3 regions of the Photobacterium gaetbulicola genome follow, and region 2 is predicted to be linked to each of the others. Evidence: predicted binding sites of a transcription regulator. Region 2 holds the regulator's gene; each other region holds the start of a gene.
The links. Region 2 encodes CRP, which controls carbon source genes, mostly activating them, when cyclic AMP is high. Its sites were predicted from a motif close to TGTGANNNNNNTCACA; they were not measured.
Positions count from the first base shown of each region.

Region 1: the regulator CRP is predicted to act here: its motif matches at 1,500-1,515, upstream of C9J03_RS18845 (CTP synthase).
Region 3: the regulator CRP is predicted to act here: its motif matches at 2,182-2,197, upstream of rppH (RNA pyrophosphohydrolase).

Region 1 covers NZ_PYME01000023.1:58,873-62,153, reverse strand. The annotation lists gene relA (GTP diphosphokinase) at 1-516, shown strand, start outside; gene mazG (nucleoside triphosphate pyrophosphohydrolase) at 590-1,399, shown strand; gene C9J03_RS18845 (CTP synthase) at 1,599-3,239, shown strand.
Region 2 covers NZ_PYME01000004.1:50,816-54,096, reverse strand. The annotation lists gene astD (succinylglutamate-semialdehyde dehydrogenase) at 1-334, shown strand, start outside; gene C9J03_RS04425 (DUF1338 domain-containing protein) at 379-1,176, shown strand; gene C9J03_RS04420 (hypothetical protein) at 1,256-1,444, opposite strand; gene crp (cAMP-activated global transcriptional regulator CRP) at 1,631-2,263, opposite strand; gene C9J03_RS04410 (OsmC family protein) at 2,534-2,938, shown strand; gene C9J03_RS04405 (phosphoribulokinase) at 3,069-3,281, opposite strand, start outside.
Region 3 covers NZ_PYME01000009.1:120,258-123,538, forward strand. The annotation lists gene ptsP (phosphoenolpyruvate--protein phosphotransferase) at 1-1,484, opposite strand, end outside; gene rppH (RNA pyrophosphohydrolase) at 1,512-2,030, opposite strand; gene mutH (DNA mismatch repair endonuclease MutH) at 2,612-3,280, shown strand.

The sequences.
Region 1 (3,281 bases), on a different contig from region 2:
GATCAGCAACTGCTGGAGAAGCTGACCGAAGCCAGCAGCAAGCCGGTAACCACCAAGAAGCCGCAGCGTGATGCGGTGGTAGTGGAAGGGGTGGATAACCTGATGACCCACCTTGCCCGTTGTTGCCAGCCGATCCCGGGCGATGATATCCAGGGCTTTGTGACGCAGGGGCGGGGGATTTCGGTTCACCGCAGTGACTGTGAGCAACTCGAGGAGCTGCGTCATGTCGCGCCGGAGCGGATCATCGATACGGTGTGGGGCGGCGGCTTTGTCGGCAACTACCACATTACGGTGAGGGTCACCGCGGCAGAGCGTAACGGCCTGCTCAAGGAGTTGACCAACACTTTAGCCAACGAGAAGGTCAAAGTGGCCGGTATGAAGAGCCGGGTTGATTTCAAGAAGCAGATGTCGATCATGGATTTCGATATCGAGCTGACCGATCTGGAAGTGCTGAGCCGGGTACTCAAGCGTATCGAGCAGGTGAGAGACGTCGCCGAGGCGAAAAGGCTGCACTAAGCAGTATTAGATTTAATGACAAAAGCGGGAGCCAAGGCTGCCGCTTTTTCTTTTGCAGACAGAGATTAACCCTATGAGTAAATCACAACGCCCTATCGAACAACTGGTGGAGATCATGGCCAAGCTGCGTGATCCGGACAATGGCTGCCCGTGGGATCTGAAGCAGACCTTCGCCACCATCGTGCCGCATACCTTGGAAGAAGCCTACGAAGTGGCCGACGCGATTGAGCAGCAGAATTGGGATGATGTCCGAGAAGAGTTGGGTGACTTGTTGTTTCAGGTGATATTTTACAGCCAGCTCGGCAAGGAGCAGGGGCTGTTTGATTTTGATGATGTGGTGCAGGGGATCAACGAAAAGCTCACCCGCCGCCACCCCCATGTCTTTTCTGATACCGAGTTTGCCAGTGAGGCTGACATCAACGCCAATTGGGAAGCAGAAAAGGCCAAGGAGCGCTCCGCCAAAGGGGAGGATAGCAGTGTCCTTGCCAATATCCCGCGCGCGCTGCCGGCACTGACCCGGGCCGATAAAATCCAAAAGCGCTGTGCCAAGCACGGTTTTGACTGGGACACTCTGGGTCCGGTGCTCGACAAGGTCCAGGAGGAGATTGACGAGGTGTTGGAAGAGGTCATCCAGGTGTCACCGGATCAGGATAGAATCGAAGAGGAAATGGGAGACTTGCTGTTCGCGGTGGCCAACTTCAGCCGCCATGTGCAGGTCAAGCCGGAAGTGGCTCTGCAGCGGGCCAACCAGAAATTTGAGCGCCGTTTTCGCGAAGTGGAGAAAACTGTGCTAGAAAGAGGGAAGCGCCTTGACGATTGTTCACTGGAGTACCTGGATGCAATCTGGGACGAGGTCAAGCGCAACGAGCTGAAGACAAAGTGAGCTAGGTGGAGGGGATACGGGCGGCCGCACGGAGGAATGGTCAATCTATAGTCACCTAGTTTAGTAGAATTGATTTGAGACAAAAAAAAACCAAACGTGCTGTGATAGTTTTCACGTTGTGGCGATAAAGTGTGTCTGGTATACTAATTTCCCGTCCAGATACTTTTTATATCCTCTATACCAATCTTCCAGGTAAAACATGACGACGAATTACATTTTTGTTACGGGCGGGGTCGTATCCTCACTAGGTAAAGGTATTGCTGCTGCATCACTAGCGGCTATTCTAGAAGCACGTGGTCTGAAAGTGACCATGATGAAACTAGACCCTTACATCAACGTTGACCCAGGCACAATGAGCCCGATTCAGCATGGTGAAGTATTCGTAACGGAAGACGGTGCAGAGACTGACCTTGACCTAGGTCACTATGAGCGTTTCATCCGTACCAAGATGACTAAGCGCAACAACTTCACTGCGGGACGTGTTTACGCTGATGTACTGCGTAAAGAGCGTCGTGGTGACTACCTAGGTGCAACGATTCAGGTTATCCCACACATCACCAACGCCATCAAAGAGCGTGTTATTGCTGGTGCAGAAGGCCACGACGTTGCTATCGTCGAAGTTGGCGGCACAGTAGGTGATATCGAATCTCTACCATTTATGGAAGCTATCCGTCAGCTAGCTGTAGAACTAGGCCGCGAGCGTGCTATGTTCATGCACCTGACATTGGTTCCATACCTGGCAGCGGCTGGCGAAGTGAAAACTAAGCCAACCCAGCATTCTGTGAAAGAGCTGCTTTCTATCGGTATTCAGCCAGACATCCTGGTATGTCGTTCTGACCGTATGATCCCTGCTAACGAGCGTGCCAAGATTGCACTGTTCTGTAATGTTCAGGAAAAAGCCGTTATTTCAATGAAAGACGTAGATTCCATCTACAAGATCCCACAGCTTATCAAGGCTCAGGGTCTTGATGACTTGGTATGTCAGCGCTTCGGTATTACAGCGCCGGAAGCTGATCTTTCTGAGTGGGAACAGGTGATCTATGAAGAAGCTAACCCGACAGCCGAAGTTGTTATCGGTATGGTGGGTAAGTACATCGAACTACCAGATGCTTACAAGTCAGTGAACGAAGCACTTAAGCACGCAGGCCTGAAGAACCGCCTGTCTGTGAAGATCAAGTACGTTGACTCGCAAGATGTCGAGAGCAAAGGCGAAGAAGCGCTGCAAGGCCTTGACGCTATCTTGGTTCCTGGTGGCTTCGGCGGCCGTGGTGTAGAAGGCAAGATCCTGACTGCACAGTACGCCCGTGAAAATAACATCCCTTACCTAGGTATCTGCTTGGGTATGCAGGTGGCATTGATTGAATTCGCACGTAACGTTGCGGGTCTTGAAGGCGCTCACTCTACTGAGTTCAACGCTGATACCAAGAACCCGGTTGTTGGCCTGATCACTGAGTGGGTTGATGGCGAAGGCAACGTTGAAGAGCGTACCGAAAAATCTGACCTTGGCGGTACTATGCGTCTTGGTTCTCAGCTATGTCACTTGGCTGAAGGTTCGAAAGCGCGTGAACTATACGGTAACCCAACGATTCATGAGCGTCACCGTCACCGCTACGAAGTAAACAACAACCTACTTCCTCAACTAGAGAAAGCAGGTCTGAAAATTTCTGGTCTGTCTGCAGACAAGAAGTTGGTGGAAATCATCGAGATCCCGAACCACCCATGGTTTGTGGCCGCTCAGTTCCACCCTGAGTTCACCTCTACGCCTCGCGATGGCCACCCTCTATTTGAAGGCTTCGTGAAAGCGGCTGGTGCAAACCAGCGCGGTGAGCTTAACAAGTAAGGATTACGGATAGCTGTGGCAGTGATGGCTGCAGCTATTTTT
Region 2 (3,281 bases):
TTTTGGTCCATTGCTGCAAGTTGCCCGCTACGGCGAGCTGGTTGAGGCGGTGGAGAAGGCCAATGATACCCGCTACGGCCTGTCGGCAGGTCTGGTGTCGACCGACGACAGCGAGTGGCAGTATTTTGTCGAGCATATCCGGGCCGGGATCGTTAATCGCAACCGCCAGCTAACGGGAGCCAGTGGCGATGCGCCATTCGGCGGCCCGGGGGCGTCGGGGAACTTACGGCCGAGTGCGTATTACGCGGCAGACTACTGTGCATACCCGATGGCATCGATGGAAGGTGAGAAGCCGGAGTTACCCGCTCAGCTTTCACCGGGTCTCACGCTGTGAGAGCCATCGTCAATCATTCACTAGCCAAAGAGGATAGCGAGCACATGGAAAGGGTAGAGCAACTATTTGAACAGTTATGGCAGGATTATATCCAGCGTCTGTGCCCCTCGGCTGCTCAGGTTCACGATCTGCTGACCGAGGAGGAGCCGCTGCTCAACGACCATATTGCGCTGCGGACATTTAACTTACCGATGGTCGGTCTTGACCGGTTGGCGGCCCCGTTTATCGCGCTTGGTTACAAGCCGTGTGGCCGCTACCACTTCGAGGCCAAAAAGCTGTACGCCGAGCATTTTGAGCATCCCAACCCATTGGCACCCAAAGTGTTTATCAGCGAATTGATGGTCGGCCAGTTTAGCTCCCTGCTGCAGCAAACGGTCAGGGATCTGGTTGAACAGGTGCCCGAGCAGGCCATGCATGATCCAGCCTTTTTGTATGGTGGCCGGTTATGGGACCTGGACTACGCGACCTATGAGTTGCTGGCGGCCGAGAGCGAGTATGCCGGCTGGCTGGCCGCCCATGGCTTTGGTGCCAATCATTTCACCGTCAGCCTCAATCAGCTCGAGCAGTTTACCGAGGTGGCCGAGGTCAATCACCTGCTGCGCCACAACGGGTTTGAAATCAATAGCTCAGGCGGTGAGGTCAAGGGGAGCCCCGAGGTGATGTTGGAGCAGTCGTCGACCATGGCAGATAGGGTAGAGGTCGGTTTTACCGATGGTGTCTATACCATTCCCGGCGGCTTCTATGAGTTTGCCAAGCGTTACCCTAAGGAAGACGGTGAGCTGTATTCCGGTTTTGTTGAGGCGTCAGCTGACAAGATCTTCGAAAGTACCGATGTAAACTGACGCTGTCGTACTCGCAGCGGTTAGTGTAAGCCCTAGCGCCTGTGGCCTCCGTGGTCGCAGGCTTGTTCTATGGACTGCACTAATGCTTGAAACTGTCGAGTGGGTAGCCCAGGTGCGTTTCTGGCGGATAGCGTTTCACCCTTTCGTGCTGCTCGAGATAGTGGCGGCTGTCACTGAACCCGGTCATTTCGATGGTATCTGGAAGCGGTGAAATGACCCCGCGCTGTACGTGGTGAGAGCTGTGTGGCGAATAGCGTTCGATATCCATACCGGTATTCCATTACAGGTGATGAGGGTTGATATGCACAATGTAGCATTGGACGGAATAGATACAAGCATAAAAACAGTGATGCACTAGACACTAATGCTGTGTAAGTATGAAAAGGGTTGGCGAACGGCAATAAAAAAGCCGCATGATGCGGCTTTTGGGGATCGACTTGTTTCAACGGGTTGCTTAGCGCGTACCGTAAACAACAATGGTTTTACCATGGGCGGAGATCAGGTTCTGCTCTTCCAGCATCTTCAAAATGCGGCCCACAGTTTCGCGGGAACAGCCAACAATCTGGCCGATTTCCTGGCGGGTGATCTTGATCTGCATACCGTCTGGGTGAGTCATTGCATCTGGCTGTTTGGCCAGGTTCAATAGCGTCTGTGCGATACGGCCGGTAACATCCAAGAACGCCAAGTCACCGACTTTCTGGCTGGTCACCTGAAGGCGGCTTGCCATCTGTGCTGACAGGCGCATCAGGATATCCGGGTTGACCTGGATAAGCTGGCGGAATTTCTTGAACGAAATTTCTGCGACTTCACAAGGGGTCTTGGCACGAACCCATGCGGTACGCTCCTGGCCTTCTTCGAATAGGCCTAATTCACCGATGAAGTCACCTTGGTTTAGGTAAGACAGGATCATTTCCTTACCTTCTTCATCCTTGATCAGGACCGCAACAGAACCTTTGACGATGTAGTAGAGCGTCTCTGCTTTTTCACCCGCGTGGATCAAAGTACTCTTTGATGGGTATTTATGAATGTGGCAATGGGAAAGAAACCACTCTAGAGTTGGATCTGTTTGAGGTTTACCTGGAACCATATTACTAACTTCCTCTGCGTTTGTTGCCCAACAACGACGTCCTTCAAAATGAGGCTGGGCCTAATCATAATTAGCTCGTCGTTTAGGATATTCAGTCAACCGCTGGGCTGCAAGCTCACGTGAATAATTAGTTCAGATTTTATCTTTTTTCGGCGCGCTTTTCTTGATATTGATCTATCTGAAAAGGCCATTTTGTAGTCATAAGTGTGCACATGATCACACAGTTGCTAGATAGTGCCAAAAGCCCCTAAAAGTTGTAAGGAGAAAGCAATGCAATCACGAGTGAAATGGGTCGAGAATATGACCTTTCTAGGACAGTCAAATTCTGGCCACAGCGTGGTTATGGACGGTAACGGTGGCGAAAAAGCACCGAGTCCGATGGAGTTGGTGTTGATGGCTGCAGGCGGGTGTAGCTCGGTGGATGTGGTTGACGGTCTCAAGTCGGCGGGGCAGAAAATTACCGGTTGCGAAGCGCAGATCTCCTCGGTTCGGCGCGAGCAGGCCCCGCGTATTTTTACCACGGCCAACTTGCATTTCGTCGTTACCGGAGAAAACTTGGATGAAGCCGTTGTGGCCAAGATGGTGACAGACTCGCTGGAAAAATACTGCTCGGTATGCCTGATGTTGGGGGAAGGGGTCGAGATGACCCATTCGTATGAGGTGGTAGAAGAGTAATACTGCGGCAAAAGATGGCGATGGGCCAGGGGCAGAGTAAAATCCCGCCTATCGCCTATCGCCTATCGCCTATCGCCTATCGCCTATCGCCTATCGCCTATCGCCTATCGCCTATCGCCTATCGCCGCTCTTACCCGATCTTCCCCGTATCAATCAGCTGCTGGATCAGCGGCCGCATGATGAGCTCCATCGCGAAGCTCATCTTGCCGCCGGGTACCACTAGGGTGTTGTGGCGCGACATAAACGAGCCCTGAATCATCGACAGCAGGTAGGGGAAGTCGACATTTTTGATCCCGCGGAAGCGGATCACCACGAAGCTTTCATCCAGGCTCGGGATCCCCTT
Region 3 (3,281 bases), on a different contig from region 2:
ACCGGCTTGCCACTATAGGTTTCGAGGATCGACTGGTATTGCTGGGTCTGCTCTTCTTCCGACGGGAAACTGCGCTGCAACAAGAACGGTACCTCGGTCCGATACAAGCCAACCCCGTCTACACCGCGGTTGACGGCAATACTGGTATCGGCGCTAAGGCCGGCATTGAGAAAAATGTGGATCCGCTCACCATCCAGTGTCGCCGCCGGTTTATCCAACCCGGTTTCAACCACTGCTGCCAATTCCTGCTCTTCCTTCTGCAGGCGCAAGTATTCAGCCAGCACATGCCGGTTCGGGTTGACCAGCAGGTCGCCACGGTAGCCATCGACAATGACCAGGCTGTTGTGGATTTTCTCCGGCACAAAATCGACCCCCATCACCGCGGGGATCCCCAGAGCTCTGGAAAGAATCGCGGCATGGGAGTTGGCCGCACCTTCCTGGGATACGACGGCAGCCAGCTTATCGCGCGGCACGCTGGCCAGCATGGCGGCGGTCAGCTCGCGGGTCAACAGAACAACCGGCTCCTCCCAAGACAGTTCGGAAACCTCTTCATTGGCCAGAAAGAACAGCAACCGCTGGCCTAGCTCACGAATATCCTGCGCCCGCTCCTTGAGGTAGGCGTCCTCCATATTGGCGAAGCGGGCAGAGTAGGTTTCCACCACTTGGCGGATCGCCCACTCGGCCAAATCACCACCGGCAATTTTGTGGAACAGATCCTTTCTCAGCATGGGATCATTGAGCAGGTGGCTGAACAGGTCAAATATGGCCAGCGTTTCCTTGTGCAGCTCACTGTCGAAGCGCTTGCGCAGGCGGCGAAACTCAGCGCTTGCCATTTCGATAGCAATGGTCAAACGCTCTTGTTCCGCTTCGCGATCCAGGCAGGAGGCCGGGGCCACGTGTTCCAGCCGAGGCTGGTTGTCATCCCACCAGGCGCGAGCAACTGCCACCCCGGTGGAGGCTGCAGAGCCTACCAAGTGAAGGCCGTTGTGCTGATCCGGCCACATTCCCTGCGCCTTGGCATGGGCAAGCAACACGGCCAGCTGCGCGGCCAACGTCACCATGAAGGATTCTTCACTCTCGTCGAACTCGCGCTGCTCACGCTGCTGGATCACCAGTACACCAAGGACTTGGCGCTGATGAATAATCGGCGTACCAAAAAAGGAGCTGAAAGACTCTTCCCCGATCCCGGGGAGATGTTTGAAATGGGGATGATGCCGGGCATCGGCAACGTTAATTGGTTCCGCCCTGTCGGCCACCAAGCCAACCAACCCTTGGCCAAAAGGCAAGCCAACATAACGATGGGGCTTTCTCAACCCCTTGGTCGCCATCAAAGTAAAACGCTGGCGCTGCTGATCCGCAATGTAGACCGAACAACACTCGGTCTTCATGGCCTTGCAGGTGCTGATCACCAGTTGTTCGAGGGCATCAAGCAGACTCGGGGCCGCCGCCACCTTCTCAACAATTTCTCTTAGTTGCGTCAGCATAATCCGCCCCGCTCCCTACCAACTGACTTAGCCGCGCTTGCCCCGGCGCTTTTTTCGTTCTTTGCGCTCTTTAAAAGGCATGGCTATGGCAGCAAATTCTTTTAATGCTCTGCGATATACATCTCGCTTGAAAGACACAACCTGCCGCACGGGATACCAATAGCTGACCCAGCGCCAACCATCAAACTCCGGCGTACTGCCACGTTGCATATTCACCTTAGACTCATCGCATTCTAGACTGAGCAGAAACCACTTCTGCTTTTGCCCGATACAAACCGGCTTGGAATCCCAGCGAACCAGCCGCTTGGGTAATTTGTAACGTAGCCAATGGCGGCTAGACGCCACAATCCGTACATCCTTCTTGGTTAGCCCTACTTCCTCGTATAATTCCCGATACATGGCTTGCTCAGGGGTCTCCCCCTCATCAATCCCACCTTGCGGAAACTGCCAGGAATGTTGTCCATATCGTCGAGCCCAGAATACTTGGCCATGGCTATTACAGATCACAATACCCACATTTGGGCGGTACCCATCGCCATCAATCACTGGACGACCTCAATTAAATCTCTATTAATAGTGATTTTTTCACAGACAACCCTATGGGTAAACAAACATTGTTATTTATCCGTCTATTTTCCTAGCTGAGCCTCACAATATGGATAACTTTTCGCTGCTGGATACTTTATAAACATCACAATGAGACATAGACCACATTTATACACGATTTCTGTGGATAGAATTGTGAAGAAGCCGTCAATCCCGTGGGTTAGTGTATCAAACGCAACAACAAAAGGACGGGTCACCACTGCATAAAAACCCAATAAAAACCTTACTAAACATACACTAAAGCATAAAAATCGAGTTACAGCGCCACTTTATAACAAGATCATCCCTGCCACATTTTTAGATCGGTCAAAGATCAACCACCCAGCATTTTATCCACATCAAAAAGCACCAACCACTCAAAAAACCACCATCCAACTGGTCAAATTACCAACCAACCCCTGTATAAATGCACAGATGAGGTATAATAAAGTTTTTTGCCACCCAACCCTGTGGATAACTGGGGAATAGGATCCTCCACCGCGGCTATGGTAGGATCGCCTGCCATACAGAAGGTAAACACCATGCAACCGACCCCGAAGACTGAACAGGAACTTTTGATGCGTGCCAACGCACTGGCCGGGATGACCCTCGGTGAACTGGCGCAAATAGCCAATATCACTGTCCCGCCAGATCTGCGACGTGACAAAGGCTGGGTGGGTCAACTGCTGGAATGGCACCTCGGTGCCAGTGCTGGCAGCAAGCCGGTACCAGACTTCGCGGACCTCGGCATTGAGCTCAAGACCATTCCGGTCGGGTATCACGGCAGGCCATTGGAAACCACCTTCGTTTGTGTGGCTCCGCTGATAGGGCTGCACGGCCTGTGCTGGGAAAACAGTCATATTCGCCACAAGCTGGCCCGGGTGCTGTGGATCCCGGTAGAGGGTGAGCGCGATATTCCCTTGGCCGAACGCCATGTCGGCTCTCCGCTGCTGTGGAGCCCTTCGGCAGAAGAGGAGCAGCAACTAAGGCAAGACTGGGAAGAGCTGATGGATATGATCGTGCTCGGCCAGGTCGAGCAGATCACTGCCCGCCACGGCGAAGTGCTGCAACTGCGTCCGAAAGCCGCCAACAGCAAAGCGCTGACAGAAGCCTACGGTGCCAACGGCCAGCCGATAAAGACCCTGCCGCGAGGCTTTTACCTCAAGACCCACTTCACCGCCGGCTTGCTGGAAAAGTACTTTATTCTGTAAA